2 regions of the Frankia sp. CcI49 genome follow, and region 2 is predicted to be linked to the other one. Evidence: predicted binding sites of a transcription regulator. Region 2 holds the regulator's gene; the other holds the start of a gene.
The links. The regulator LexA, encoded in region 2, represses DNA repair genes until DNA is damaged. The targets are predictions, from matches to a motif close to CGAACNNNNGTTCG.

Region 1 (8,144 bases), on a different contig from region 2:
CTACCGCCGGTGGGCACTCGTCGAGAGGGCGATGCGCGAACGGAGGTCGCTGCCCGTCTCGGGGCTGCCGCGCGTGCTCGCGGCCGGCGTGGCAGCGCTGAGCCTGGTCGCGCTGATCTTCGTGCTGGTGGCCGGCAAAGGCCCCCAGTGAGCACCAACCCGGGTGACGTGGGGCCTGCGGGCAGTTCGAAGCGCGGCTCCGCGGAGCCGTCACGTGGCGACATCCCGACGGCACCGGATCTGCTCGCGGGGGAGACCCAGCCGGAACGGACCTACCTGGCCTGGCGGCGGACCGGGCTGGCCTTCCTCGGACTGGCCGCACTGTTGATGCACAACCCCCACGACTACGGCGGCGGCCCACTGGGCTGGGCAGCCGCGGCGGCGGCGACCGCCGGCGGCGTGACGGCGTGGCTGACCGCCTCACGGCGCTACCACCAGGGCATGGTCGACCCCACTGGCCGCTGGGTGCACCCGGGACGGGCTCTTCCGCTTCTGACCCTGGCCGCGGTGGTGTGCGGGCTGCTGGCCCTCGCCCTCGTCGCCAGCTGAGCCGGTGCGCCTGGCAAGCGCGCACTATGTGGCGCGGCGAGGGCCTCTGGGCCAGCGGTGCTCCGTCACTGTCAGCGCACGTTGCGGGGACGGAACTGGGCGCTCAGCCGGGGGCCGATGGGGCGGGTGGTCTTCGGCACGGCGTGATCCCAGGTGCGCTGGCAGCTGCCGCCCATGACCAGCAGATCGCCGTGCCCGAGTGTGAGCCGGATCGTCGTGCTCGTGCTCGTGCTCGTGGCCGTGGCTGTGCTCGTGGCCGCAGGCCCACCGGGGCGCGGCCGTAGCAACAGGGCGCGGGGAGCGCCGAGAACGAGGATCGCCACCATCGTGTCGTGGCTGGAACCACGGCCGATCCGGTCGCCGTGCCACGCGACGCTGTCGCGACCATCCCGGTAGAGAGCCAGGCCTAGTGTCGCGAACGGCTCACCCAGCTCCGGGGCGTAGTGCAGGTCGAGCGCACGCCTGGCAGCCATGAGCGCCGGGTCGGGCAGAGGCTGACCCTCCTCGTAGAAGGACAGCAGCCGGGGGATGTCGACCGTCCGGTCGTACATCGGGCGGCGTTCGGCGCGCCAGGGAACCTGGGCGCACAGGCGCTCGAACAGCGAGTCGGCGCCGGTGACCCAGCGGCGGCGCAGGTCGACCCACGCGCCGGCGGCCAGCTCGCGGCGGCGCAGGCCCTCGCGCAGCGGCTCCACGACGGCATCGGCCTGCCCGTCGGGCAGCACGTCGAGCAGCGACGCCTGGAACGGGGCTGCCCTCACCCTCCCGACGATATCAAACACATGTTCGATCGCGGTCCCGGTGGACGGCGCGGAATGCTCCCGAGCGCGCACATGAAAGTATCCGCGGGGGCCGGGACCGGCCGGACGAAGGAGCGATGATGGGCAACGAGCCGGAACCGGACGGACCTCTGGTGCGCGCCGCCGGGGGAGTGGTGTGGCGCGCCGTGCCCGGCGGGGTGGAGATCGTGGTCGTCCACCGGCCGCGGCACGAGGACTGGTCGCTGCCGAAGGGGAAGCTGGACGACGGGGAGACCTGGCTCGCGGCCGCCGTCCGCGAGGTCGCGGAGGAGACCGGGCTCGATGTGGAGGTCGGTGAGTCCCTCGGCGACGTGACGTACGAGGTCGAGCGGCACGGCACCAGGAGTCCCAAGATCGTGCGCTACTGGGCGCTGCGGGCGACCGGCGGCACGTTCGTCCCCAACGAGGAGGTGGACGAGCTGCGCTGGCTGTCGCTCGAGGCGGCGGCCGGGCTGCTCAGCTACGGCCTGGACCGCGAGGTGGTGGACCGGTTCCGCGGCCGACAGGCCGCCGGCTGACCGCTCGCCGGCCCGCGCTGCCCGGCGTCGTGGGCGCGTTGCCCGGCGTGGTGGGTCAGCCGCGGCGGGCCCGGGACGGGTGCCAGCGCAGCAGCAGCCGGTCGGCGAGCGCGACCAGGGCGAACAGAGCGACGGCGAAGAGGAAGGCGGTCATCGCCGCGCCCCACAGGTCGGCGACCTTGGACTGCACCGCGGCCGTCTTGATGTAGGTGCCGAGCGTGTTGCGCTCGCCGCCGAAGTACTCGCCGATGATGGCGACGGAGAACGCGCTGGGCAGCGCGACCCGGACGCCGCTGATGAAGTACGGCAGCGCGGAGGGCAGGAACAGCGAGAGCACCGACCGCCAGCGCGGCATCGCGCAGGCGCGGAACATCTCCGCGAGCCCGGCGTCGGTCGCCTTCAGCCCGGTCAGCGTGTACGTGAGCATGATCGGTGTGGTGCCCACGGCGACGACGAACACCCGCGACGCCGGCTGCAGCCCGAAGAAGACGTTCGACAGTGGGATCACGGCGACGACCGGCAGGGCGAGCAGGGCCGCGCTGTAGGCCCGCGCCAGCTCGGAGAGCAGCTTCGACCGGAACGTCGCCACCGCGACGGCGACACCGACGGCAATTCCGAAGGCCAGCCCCTGCACGGCCTCGCGTAGCGTGTGGAAGCCGTACTCGAGGTAGACGTCCGGCTTCTCGGCGAAGGCGTCCCAGATCGCGGACGGCCTGGCCAGCACGAACGGCCTGACGTCGAACGCCTCGATCGCGAGCTCCCACAGCACGAGCAGCAGCGCGATCACAGCCGCCGGAACCGCGACGGTGACCGCCGCGCTCAGGACCAGCCGGCCCGCTGACCGCCCGCGACCGGTGCGAGCCGGGAGCGGGGTCTCGCCCGTTCCGGCGACCGTGCCGTCGGTGCCGGTCGGTGRGGTGCCGGTCGGTGCGGTGTCGGTCGGCGTGGTGCCGGTCTGCGTGGCACCGGTGGGGTGGGTGCTGGTCGTGGTGCTCAAAGGTCACGCCCCATCACGTCGAACAGTGCGTCGCGGACCTCGGTGACGGCCTCGAAGAACTCCGGCGTCCGGGAGGTCTCGGCGGTGCGCTCGTCGGGCAGCGTGATGTCGATCGTGCGGTCGATCCGTCCCGGGCGGCGGCCCATCACCACGACCTGGGTGGAGAGCAGGACGGCCTCGGGGATGCTGTGGGTGACGAACACGATCGTCTTCGCGGTGCGCCGCCACAGTTCGTGCAGGTCGAGGTTGAGCCGGTCGCGGGTGATCTCGTCGAGGGCGCCGAACGGCTCGTCCATCAGCACGATCGGTGGCTCGGTGACGAGCGAGCGGGCGATCGCGACGCGCTGCGCCATGCCGCCGGAGAGCTCGGCCGGGTACTGGTTCACCGCCGCCGCCAGGCCGACGCGGTCGAGCTCGGCCAGTGCCCGCTCACGGCGCTCGGCCCGCCCGACCTTCATCGCCTCGAGCGGCAGCTCGACGTTGCGCCGCACCGACCGCCAGGCACACAGGTTCGCGGCCTGGAACACGAAGCCGATCTCGTGGGCCTGCCGGGCCTGCGAGACCGGATGTCCGCCGGTGCGGACCTCACCGCGGCTGGGCCGGGCGAGGTCGCCCATCATCCGCAGCATCGTCGACTTCCCGCAGCCGGACGCACCGATCACCGAGACGAACGAGCCGGCCGGGACCCGGAACGAGACGTCCCGCAGCACGGGTGCCGACGGATCGCCGAACCACTTCCAGATTCCGCGCAGCTCGATGGCGCCGCGCTCGTCACCGGCTGTGCCCGTGGGGGCGCCGGATGTGGGCGCGGGTGTGGCAGGGGCGGCGGGTGCCGGTGCCGGCGCGGGTGCGGCCGGTGCGGCGGTGGTGGTCCTCGGCATCAGTGGTCTCCGGTCGGCAGGCTGGATGTCCGCAGGGCGAGCTTCGCCAGGCGGGTGAAGATCGCCTGGGCGAGGTAGACCGTGACGAGGCCGCCGATCGCGGTGGTGATCGCGGCGCACCACAGGGCGGCGGGCTCGAAGTTGTAGAACTGCGCCGAGGAGAGCACCAGGACGGCCATGCCCTCGGTGGACCCGGCGGGCAGCTCGGCGACGACGGCGCCGACCACCGCGAGCGCGGCGGCGGTGTGCACGGCGGCGTTGGCCTGGGTGAGCGCGCTGGGCAGCTCCAGGCTGCGGAAGACCTGCCAGCGGCCGGCACCGAAGCTGGCGAAGACCCGGCGGGCCTCCGCGGGGATGTCCTCGATGCCGCGCGCGACGCTCACGGCGATCGGGAAGAACGAGCACAGCGCGGCGAGCACCGCCTTCGACACCCAGGAATGCCCGAGCCAGATGATCAGAGCGGGCGCGATCGCGACCACGGGCAGGGTCTGCGTCAGGACGAGCAGCGGGCGGATGCTGCGCCCGAACGTCGCGTACCTGGCGGTCAGGATGCCGAGCCCGCCGCCGGCGGCGATGCCGATCGCCAGCCCGACGAACGCCTCCTGGATGGTCGTGCCGAGGTTGGTGAGCAGCAGCCGCAGCTCGCCCTCGCCGGTGCTGCCCTCCGAGGCGAAGTAGCTCAGGACCTGCCAGGTGTGGGGGAGCCGGGCGTCCTCGGTGCTGGTGAGAGCCTTGAGCAGCTCCCACAGGGCGGCGAGGACGATGATCGGAGCGACGGCGAGTATTGTCCGGTAGCCCACCGTGATGAGCGTTGCCCGGAGGTGGCTGCGAGGTCCCGCCGTGGCGGCCACAGCGCCGGTACCGGCTACAGCTCCCGTACCGGCCTCGGCGCCCGGGCTGCCGGCGGGCGGCGGGCTTTTGGTGGATGACGGCCCGGTGGGCGGCGGGGTTCCCGCGGGCGGGAGAACCGGCGCGGAGGGGGATGCCCCCCGCGCCGTGGGGCTCGCGGTGACTGCGGGCGTCCGCGACACGAGACCTCCTTCACGATGTTTCATATATGATCCGGGTGCAGAGTTTCCGGATCGTTGCCTGGTCGTGAAGAAAGTCCGATCCGGCTGGACGGGTCGTGACGCGGTGACAGGACGCCCGCACGGCGGCTACTCGAGGTTCACCACCCGCGGCTGGTCGGCGTTGCGCACCACCACGCACAGGCACGGACCCGTTCCGCGGTTCTCCTCGCGATGACGCAGACCACCCGGAATCGCGGTGATCTCGCCGGCCCGCGCGGTGAACTCGTCCGTCCCGCCGTCCCCGCGCTCGACCAGGAAGGTCATCTCGCCGCGGACCAGGTAGACGATGGTGGTCTGGCCGTCGTGATGGTGCAGCGTCGAGGCATGGCCGGCGGGCAGCTCACTGATCCCCAGCCACATGCCGCCCTCCGACAGGGCGCTGCCCCTGGCCAGGCCCCCGGAGCCGCCGGCCGCCGCGGCGGAGTTGTCGGCCTCCAGGCCTCCGGAGACCACCCGGGCGCCGCTGGGAAACTCGGTGACGACCGGCTCAGGCATCGGTGCTCGCCTGGGCCGGGGCGGCCGGCCCGGTCGTGGCCGGCCCGGGGGAGTCCGGAGCGACGGCGAGCGCCTCGATCTCGATGAGGAACTCGGGCCGAACCAGGCGGGACACCACGAGCAGGGTGTTCCCCGGGAAGACCCCGTCGGGGAACCAGTCCGCGAAGACGGTCTCGCGCACCCGGTAGAAGTCGTCGATCAGGTCGGCACTCACCAGGTAGGTCGTCATCTTGAGCAGGTCCGTCGGGGCCGCGCCGGCACTGGCCAGCACGGACCGCAGGTTGCCCAGGACGGTGCGCATCTGGGTGTCGAAGTCGCCCACTCCGACCGAGACGCCGTCCGGGGTGACGCTGAGCTGCCCGCTCACGCAGACGAGCTGGTGGTCCCGGGGCGCGCGCACGGCGTGGCTGTACAGCCCGAGCGAGGGCAGCCCGACGGTGACGGCGTCCACGGGGCGATGGGCCGGCACCGCGGCGGGCGGAGTCTGCTCGGCGGTGGCGCTGTCGACGCTCATCACACGCTGACCTTTCGTGCGGTGGGGGCGGAGGAGGCGGTGGGAGCGGAGGGGAGGGAGATGGCGGCGCCGGCGGTCACGGGGGTGCGCGCCCCGGCCCGGACGACGTTGCGCAGGAGACCGACCCCGGTGACCTCGGTCTCGACGATGTCGCCGTCGGCGAGGAACTCCGGGGGCGTGCGGGTGAAGCCGACGCCGGCGGGTGTGCCCGTGCTGATGACGTCCCCGGGCAGCAGCGCGGTCGTCGCGGAGATCACCGAGATCTGGGTGGCGACATCGAAGATCATGTCGGCGGTGACCGCGCGCTGCTTCGTGACGCCGTTCACCCGCAGCTCGACGACGGTGTCCGCGGGGAGGGCACCGTCGGCGAACGCGTCGGCGGTGACCAGCCAGGGCCCGACCGGGGTGGCCGCGTCGACGTTCTTGCCCAGGTGCCACTGCTGGTGACGGCGCTGGACGTCACGCGCGGTGATGTCGTTGACGACCGTGTAGGCGAAGACGTGCTCGAGTGCGCGTGCCACCGGGATGTCACGGCCGCCGGTGCCGATCACGACACCGAGCTCGCCCTCCCAGTCGAACTCCGGCGAAACCGCCGGGTCGAGCGGAAGCTCGTCGTACGGGCCGCACAGTGCCGAGACCGTCTTGAAGAAGATGATCGGATGCGGCGGCACCGTGGCGGCGAACGCCTCGGCGGACTCCTGCTGGTGGGCTATGTAGTTGATGCCGGTGCAGAACACCCCGCGGCACTGTCCCGAGACGGGCGCGAGCAGGGTGGTGTGGGCCGGGTCGAGCCGGCGACCGGTCGCGGTCGGCGCCGCGCCGGAGATGAGCTCGGTGAGCGTCTCGGCGATCTCGACGAGTCCGTCGCCCTCGACGAGCGCCCAGCGTTCCGGTTCCGCGCCGATCCTGGCGAGCCTCACAGACGGACCTCCTGGCGAAGACGGTGGGGGGAAGGCGATGGCAGAAGCGGTGGTGCGCGATGGGCTCGAACGGCGTCAACGGCGGTGTCGCGCGCGATGTACCCGATGGCGATGCATCATATAATATGTGCTGGTCGGATCGATCCACGGCTTCGTCCGAACGGCTTCGCCGCCTCGACTCGCGGTGCTGGCGCCCGGGCCCGCCGGGCGCTCGACGGGGTGGCCGGCGCGGCGCCCGGTGAGCCCGGCATGGCGGCGGGTCAGTGGACGGGCGGTTGTGGGTAGCCGTTCTGCTGCGCAGGCGGATCGCTCACGACCTGGCCCGTAACCTGACCGACACCGCCGGGCGGCTTGTTGGTGCATGAAATCTGATATGAAATGGCATCCGTCCGCTTGCACGGGAGAGGGGGCGTCGCGTGGCGGCCTTGGACGGTATGGCGGCAGTGGGCGACCTCGGGGTCGGGACTGCTCGGACCACGCACCGGGATGTCATCGACCGGCTGCGGCGTGCGATCCTCATCGGCGTGCTGCCGGCCGGCACCCGGCTCGTCCAGGCGGACCTGGCGAGGCGGCTGCGGGTCAGCGTGACGCCGGTGCGGGAGGCGCTGCGGGACCTCGTCGGGGAGGGGCTCGTCGACTTCGACCCCTACCGGGGCGCCACCGTGCATTCACCGACGCTCGCCGAGCTCGAGGAGATCTACGAGATCCGCACCCGCCTGACCCCGCCGGCGGTGCAGGGCTCGGTCGACCGCGCCACGAACAGCGATCTCGCCGAGGCCGAGGCGCTGGGCGCCGCGATGGAGGCCACCAGCGACCCGGCCGAGTGGGTGGACCTCAACCGCAGGTTCCACGCGGTGCTGATCGCGCCGTGCCGGCGCGCCCACCTGCTGGAGATCCTGACCCGGATGTCCGATCTGTCGACGCTCTACGTCGGCGTCTCGCTCGACGGCGACAGCGGGCGGCGGGAACGCGGGGACCACGACCACCACGAACTGGTGAGCGCCTACCGGGCGCGTGATGTGGGCCGAGCGGTGACCGTCTCGCTCAAGCATGTGGCCGACACACTGGATGACGCGCGCGCCGCGCTGCTGCGCGGGCCCGCGCCCGCGCTCATGGGTGGCGAGCTGGACGGCGACGCCGGCGACCGGTCGTCAGGCCCCGATCTCTGACCAGCTGCCCGACGTCCCCCTGACCAGCCGCCCGACGTCCGACCTGCCGGTTGGGGCGATCCGGAGGACCGCCCCAGGACCCTGCGACCTCAGGCGCTCGGGGCCTGCCCGCCGGGCGCTCCCGACGGCGGCTGTCCGCCGGGCGCACCGTAGCCGGCCTGCCCTCCCTGCGCTCCCGAGGGGGGCTGTCCGCCGGGTGCGCCGTAGCCACCCGGCTGGCCGCCTCCTGCT
Region 2 (6,189 bases):
CGCGCACCGCCGCCGCATGGTCGTGGTCGCCGAGGACGTCGACACCGCGGCGCTGGCGGCCGCCGTGGGGCGGACGGAGTGCGACCGGGTCTGCGGCCCGCTGTTCTGCCCGCCCGTTCCGGTCGAGGACGCCCGGATGATCGCGCTCGGCCGGGGTCGGCCGGACCGTTGGTACAAGCCGTGGACGGACTCCTGGGAGGGCGTCGGCACCCGTCGCCCGACCGGCGAGCCGTCGAATCCTTCGAGCTCGGCCAGCTCCGCCGACCCGGCAGGCTCCGGCAGCTCGGCCTACTCCGGCAGCTCGGCCTACTCCGGCAGCTCAGCCGGCTTCGGCAGCTCAGCCAGCTCCGGCAACGCTGCGAACAGGGCGGGCCCGGGGAGCGGTCATGCGGGCGCGGCGGGTCGTGCGGGCCGGCGGACGCCCGCGGGCCCGCCGCCCGCGGCACCGCCACGCGACCCGGCGAGGGCGTGCCAGGACTCGCAGAACGGACGTCCCGGCAGTTCCGGACGTGGCGACCGCTCTCGGGCGGCCACGGCCGGATGAGGCGCCCGGCGCCGTACGATCGCCGCGTGCGGTACGTCAAGGGACACGGGACAGGCAACGACTTCGTCATCCTTCCGGATGCTGACGGTGATCTCGACCTGTCGGCACAGCTGGTGCGCGCGATCTGCCACCGCGGAACAGGGGTCGGTGCCGACGGGGTGCTGCGGGTGGTCCTCGTCGCCGCGGAGCCCGCGGCGGCGGCCTACCTTGGCGCCGCCCGCTGGTTCATGGACTACCGCAACGCCGACGGCTCCATCGCCGAGATGTGCGGCAACGGAGTCCGGGTCTTCGCGCGGTATCTGGTGGACGCCGGCTACGAGATGCCCGGCAGCCTCGTGATCGCCACCCGGGCGGGCCTACGCTCCGTCGAGGTGCCGCCGGCCGGTGACGTGAGCGTGGACATGGGGCCGCCGGCTTTCGCCGCGGGCACCGTGCCGGTCACCGTGGTCGGCCGCGAGTTCGCCGCGGTGGGTGTTTCGATGGGCAACCCGCACGCGGTCTGCTTCGCCGACGACCTGGGGCCGTCCGAGCTGGCGCGCCTGGACCTGGGTGCTCCCGTCTTCCCGGCCGAGGCCTTCCCCGACGGTGTGAACGTCGAGGTCGTCGTGCCGAGTGTGGATGGCGTCGCGATGCGGGTCTTCGAACGCGGCGTCGGCGAGACGGCCTCCTGCGGCACCGGCGCCTGCGCGGTGGCGGTCGCGTGGGCGGCGCGGGTGGGCGGTACGCCGCCGTCCGAGGTGCTGGTCGATCTTCCCGGCGGGCGCCTGACCGTTGACTGGCGGGAGACGACCGTCATTCTGCGCGGTCCCGCCGTTCTTGTGTCTGACGGTGTCCTTCGTCCCGAATGGATCCGCCAGGCCGCCGAGGTCGCCTCCGGTACTGCCGCTGCGGGTGCGCAGGCACTGGTTCCCGCCGGGACCGGCCGGAGCTGACCGACAGGGCCGTTCCTACCGGGCGCCGGGCCGATAAACGGCTCGCGATCGCGGCAGCGGCGTGTCACCCTGAGGCTGCGGAGGTTCCGCTGCGCCGGGGCACCGAGCCCGGGTACAGCGGCACCGGCCCGCTCCCGAACGGGGCGGGCGGAATTCGACGGTCACCGTGCCGCGTTGAGAACGGATGGTATGAGTCTTCCCGCTGACGCCGCCATGGCGTCCACCCGGTACCCGAACCCGAACCTGAGCCCGAGCTTCGACGGCGACGACGGGGGCGTGGTCCTCCTCGGTGACGGCGAGGGGTTCTCCTTCTTCGACGAACAGGGCGACGGCTTCGACCTGGAGGAGCGTGGCGCGCTGCGCCGCATCCCGGGTCTCACCACCGAGCTCGAGGACGTCACCGAGGTCGAGTACCGCCAGCTCCGACTGGAGCGGGTGGTGCTGATCGGGGTGTGGACCTCCGGGACCCTCCTGGAGGCCGAGGCGTCGATGACGGAGCTCGCGGCCCTGGCCACCACCGCGGGCTCGATGGTGCTGGACGCGCTCGTGCAGCGCCGCGACCGGCCGGACACGGCGACCTTCGTCGGCTCCGGCAAGGCCCGAGAGCTCGCGGACGTCGTCGCGTCGACCGGTGCGGACACGGTGATCTGCGACGGCGAGCTGACCCCTGGGCAGCTGCGCCAGCTCGAAGAGGTCGTCAAGGTCAAGGTGATCGACCGGACGGCGCTCATTCTGGACATCTTCGCCCAGCATGCGACGTCCCGGGAGGGCAAGGCCCAGGTGGAGCTGGCCCAGCTCCAGTACATGCTCCCGCGGCTGCGTGGCTGGGGTGAGTCGATGTCCCGGGCCGCCGCGAGCAGTGGTGGCCGGGCGCCCATCGGTACCCGCGGCCCTGGTGAGACGAAGATCGAGACCGATCGGCGGCGGCTGCGCACACGGATGGCCAAGCTGCGGCGCGAGCTGGCCGCGATGGCCACCGTCCGGGAGACGAAGCGCTCCTCGCGGCGGCGGGGTGCCGTGCCGGCGGTCGCGATCGCCGGGTACACCAACGCCGGGAAGTCCTCGCTGCTCAACCGTCTGACCGGAGCCGGTGTGCTCGTCGAGGACGCCCTGTTCGCGACCCTCGACCCGACCGTGCGGCGAGCGACCCTGCCCGACGGGCGGGTGTTCACCCTGGCCGACACCGTCGGTTTCGTCCGGCATCTGCCGCACCAGATCGTCGAGGCGTTCCGGTCGACGTTGGAGGAGGTCGTGGACGCGGATCTCGTCCTGCACGTCGTCGACGGTTCGGCGCCGGACCCGATGGGGCAGATCACGGCGGTCCGTGAGGTGCTCGCCGAGATCGACGCGGCCGGGGTTCCCGAGCTCGTGGTCGTCAACAAGGTCGACGCGGTCGATCCGACGACGTTGGCAGTGCTGCGCAAGGCGGTTCCGGACGCCATCTTCGTCTCGGCTCGGTCCGGAACGGGCCTGGCGGAGCTGATCGACGCCCTCTCGGAGCGGATACCGCACCCGGAGATCGAGATGTCGCTGCTGGTGCCCTACACCCGTGGTGATCTCGTCTCCCGGATCCACCGCGACGGCGAGGTGCTGAGCGTCGAGCACACCGGCGCGGGCACGGCGGTGGCGGCCCGGGTGCCGGTGAGCCTTGCCGCCGAGCTGGAGCCCTTCAGGGTCGCTGGAGCCCTTCGGAGCTGACCCCGCTTCGGAGCTGACCGAGCCGGCGGGAAGCCGAGCCAGGGGCCGCCGCCTGGCTCGGCATGGCGGCTGGCTCGATGGCCGGCTCTTCCCCAGGGGGTCAGCGCCCCCTGGGGTCGCGTTCGGGTCAGACCCGGCGCATCACGGCGACGATCCGGCCGAGGATGGTCGCGTCTTCGGCCGGGATGTCGGAGAACGCGGGGTTCTCCGGCGCCAGCCACACCCGGCCGTCGCGCTGGCGGAAGCGCTTGACCGTCGCCTCGCCGTCGATCATGGCCGCGACGATCTCGCCGTTGTCGGCGACCGGCTGCTGGCGGACGACGACGTAGTCACCGTCGCAGATCGCGGCATTGATCATCGACTGCCCGACCACCTTGAGCAGGAACAGCGTGCCCTCACCGACGATCTCCCGCGGGAGCGGGTAGACGTCCTCGACGGCCTGCTCCGCGAGGATCGGCCCGCCGGCCGCGATTCGCCCGATGAGGGGCACGTAGGTCGGGGTGCCGCCCTCGGCCGCGACGGCACCACCCACCTCCGCCGGCGTGGCGCCGGCGGAGCGCAGCCGGGCGCCCGCCTTCTGGCCGCCGATCGGCAGTACTTCCATAGCCCGCGGCCGGTTCGGGTCGCGCCGCAGGAAGCCCTTCTCCTGGAGCACCTTGAGTTGGTGCGCGACGCTGCTGGTGCTGGTCAGGCCGACAGCCTCGCCGATCTCGCGGACGCTCGGCGGATAGCCGCGCTGCTCCACCGCGGCGCGGATGACCTCGAGAATCCCCTTCTGTCGTTGCGTGAGGCCTGAGGCGTCCGCGGGGCTGTCGGGAAGATCCCGGACATTGCCGCGGGCGTCGCCTCGGCGGGTACCCCGTGCCTGGCTGGTCATCGCCTACCGCTCTCCCTGTCGATGCATCCGGCGGCGGGGCTTCGCCCGCTACCGGCTTCTCCGCGACCGGGGGCTCGGCGGTTCCGCAGCCGGCGGGCCACCCGGTCGATCTACCACTTTGTCCTATTAGTAGCTTCTGACCGGTTCGGGTGGATTTTCCGTGCTCGCTTCTTCTCGCACGATCGTCCACAACTGATCGTCCTTGACGGTAGTCGGCCGGTCGCCGAATCTCAAACGTCTGTTCGAGCGTGTCGGGGGAAGTGTGCGTGGCGACCGTGTAAGAATCGCTCAGGTGTTCGAGCGAGCGGATGCTCGCGCCTGGGAGGTTGACATGGCCGACCCCGATCTGGCCGACCCCGATCCGGCCAACGCTGATCCGGCCGACCCTGATCTTTCCCGCGCCGGTCTGGCTGATGCCGACGTGACCGACGTTGCCATTGTCGATATCGCCATTGTCGATGTTGCTGCGGCCGATCGTGACCTTCGGCCGGCCGCTGGCGACGTTGGCCTGGCTGCCGGCGATGTTGACATCGCGGATGGCGACAGGGCGCTCGGCGGGGGAGCCGGTCCCAAGTGCCGGGTGTTCCGCGTCGGCGCGGCGCGGCGGTCCGCGGCCGTCGGAGGAGGTGCGCCGGCGGCGGGCGGCCGTGGTGGTCGCGCGCGTCCGCGTCCTCGTGCTCGCCGTGGTGCGGCGGTCAGCGGGGTCGTGGTGCGCGGCCAGGCGGTGCGGGGCAGGGCCGTGCGTGGCGGTGATCGGCGGCCGGCGCATCGCTCGGCCCCTTCTCGTTGTCTCGGCAGTGGTCCTTCGCCTGCGGCGGGCCCGTGCGGCGCACAGTCGTCCTCGGCGGCGGTCGAGTGCGTCGAGGCCCAGGTCATCGAGATGCCCGGGCTGGAATGGCGTGCCCGCGCCGTCGGGTACGCGTTGCCGCCGCCCGGCGACCAGAGACTACGGACGAGACCACGGCGCCGGTGGCCGAGTCTGCGGCGCAGCTCGTCCCCGAGCTCGCGAGCCCTGTCCCCGGGCGCGCAACGGCCCCGCCCGGGCTCGCGACGCCACCCGCGGCAACAGCCGCCGCTGAGGCTGACCCGGCGGGGCAGGCTCGTGTTCGCGGCGCTCGCGTGCCTGTCCGGCGCGCTGGTGCTCTCGCTGGCGTTGGTCACCGCGTCGCAGGCGTTCACGGCCACCCCGGTGGACTGTCAGGCCCACGTGGTGCGCCAGGGCGAGACGCTCTGGGAGGTGGCACGCGGGATCGACCCCGAGGCCGACACCCGTGCGGTTGTTCGTCGGCTCATGTCCCTGAACGATCTGCCCACCGCGGATCTCGTTCCCGGCCAGCCGCTCTGCCTGCCCTGACGGTGGCCCGCCCGACGGCCGGCCGCCGGGCGGGACCCGCTGCCGATCAAGTGGTGGCGGCCCCGCGGCAGCGACACGCCGGAGGAGGAGGGGCGGTGTCGGACCTGTCGGGTGCGTGCGCTACGGTGAACACAACATCTTGTAGTTACAGCACCGTAAGTCATCCACAGGTTGTGCATCGATATCCACAGGTTGTCAGTTGGCCACCCCCGGAGGGTGGTCGGCCGGTGGCATGTGGGCACCTGCTGGGGCGTGCTCCGCGTGTGGCAGCCAGGCCGCCCGGAGCGGAGAGGAGTGTGCCGTGCGCTGTCCCTTCTGCCGCCATTCCGACAGCCGTGTCGTTGACAGCAGGGAGGCCGAGGAAGGCGCCGCGATCCGGCGGCGCAGAGCCTGCTCGGAGTGTGGGCGCCGGTTCACGACGATGGAGGAAGCTTCGTTGCGGGTGCGCAAGCGTAGCGGTGCCACCGAGCCGTTCAGCCGCGCCAAGGTGATCGTGGGCGTGCGCAAGGCCTGCCAGGGGCGCCCGGTCCGGTCGGACGATCTCGCCCTGCTGGCCGAGCGGGTCGAGGAGACGGTGCGTTCCTCCGGCTCCGCGGAGGTGGCTGCCGAGGACGTCGGCCGGGCGATACTCGGCCCGCTCCGGGAGCTGGACGAGGTCGCCTACCTTCGGTTCGCCTCGGTCTATCTGGCCTTCGAGTCGCTCGCCGACTTCGAGGTGGCGATCGCGGCACTTCGTGCCGACGCGGGGCAGAGCTCCGAAGCCGGTGGCACCCCGCTGGCGGAG

Region 1: a site for LexA is predicted at 1,325-1,338, ahead of CcI49_RS03965 (alpha-ketoglutarate-dependent dioxygenase AlkB). Genes of this name have one in related genera too.

The regions. Positions count from the first base shown of each region.
Region 1 is NZ_MOWP01000005.1:155,720-163,863, reverse strand. Features, by position in the region: gene CcI49_RS03975 (DUF202 domain-containing protein) at 1-151, shown strand, start outside; gene CcI49_RS03970 (DUF202 domain-containing protein) at 148-549, shown strand; gene CcI49_RS03965 (alpha-ketoglutarate-dependent dioxygenase AlkB) at 621-1,310, opposite strand; gene CcI49_RS03960 (NUDIX hydrolase) at 1,430-1,867, shown strand; gene CcI49_RS03955 (ABC transporter permease subunit) at 1,923-2,864, opposite strand; gene CcI49_RS03950 (ABC transporter ATP-binding protein) at 2,861-3,745, opposite strand; gene CcI49_RS03945 (ABC transporter permease subunit) at 3,745-4,776, opposite strand; gene CcI49_RS03940 (cupin domain-containing protein) at 4,903-5,310, opposite strand; gene CcI49_RS03935 (RidA family protein) at 5,303-5,824, opposite strand; gene CcI49_RS03930 (fumarylacetoacetate hydrolase family protein) at 5,824-6,744, opposite strand; gene CcI49_RS03925 (GntR family transcriptional regulator) at 7,161-7,913, shown strand; gene CcI49_RS03920 (intradiol ring-cleavage dioxygenase) at 8,003-8,144, opposite strand, start outside.
Region 2 is NZ_MOWP01000014.1:256,505-262,693, reverse strand. Features, by position in the region: gene CcI49_RS12945 (EAL domain-containing protein) at 1-544, shown strand, start outside; gene dapF (diaminopimelate epimerase) at 541-1,476, shown strand; gene hflX (GTPase HflX) at 1,666-3,174, shown strand; gene lexA (transcriptional repressor LexA) at 3,302-4,051, opposite strand; gene CcI49_RS12925 (LysM peptidoglycan-binding domain-containing protein) at 5,154-5,405, shown strand; gene nrdR (transcriptional regulator NrdR) at 5,707-6,189, shown strand, end outside.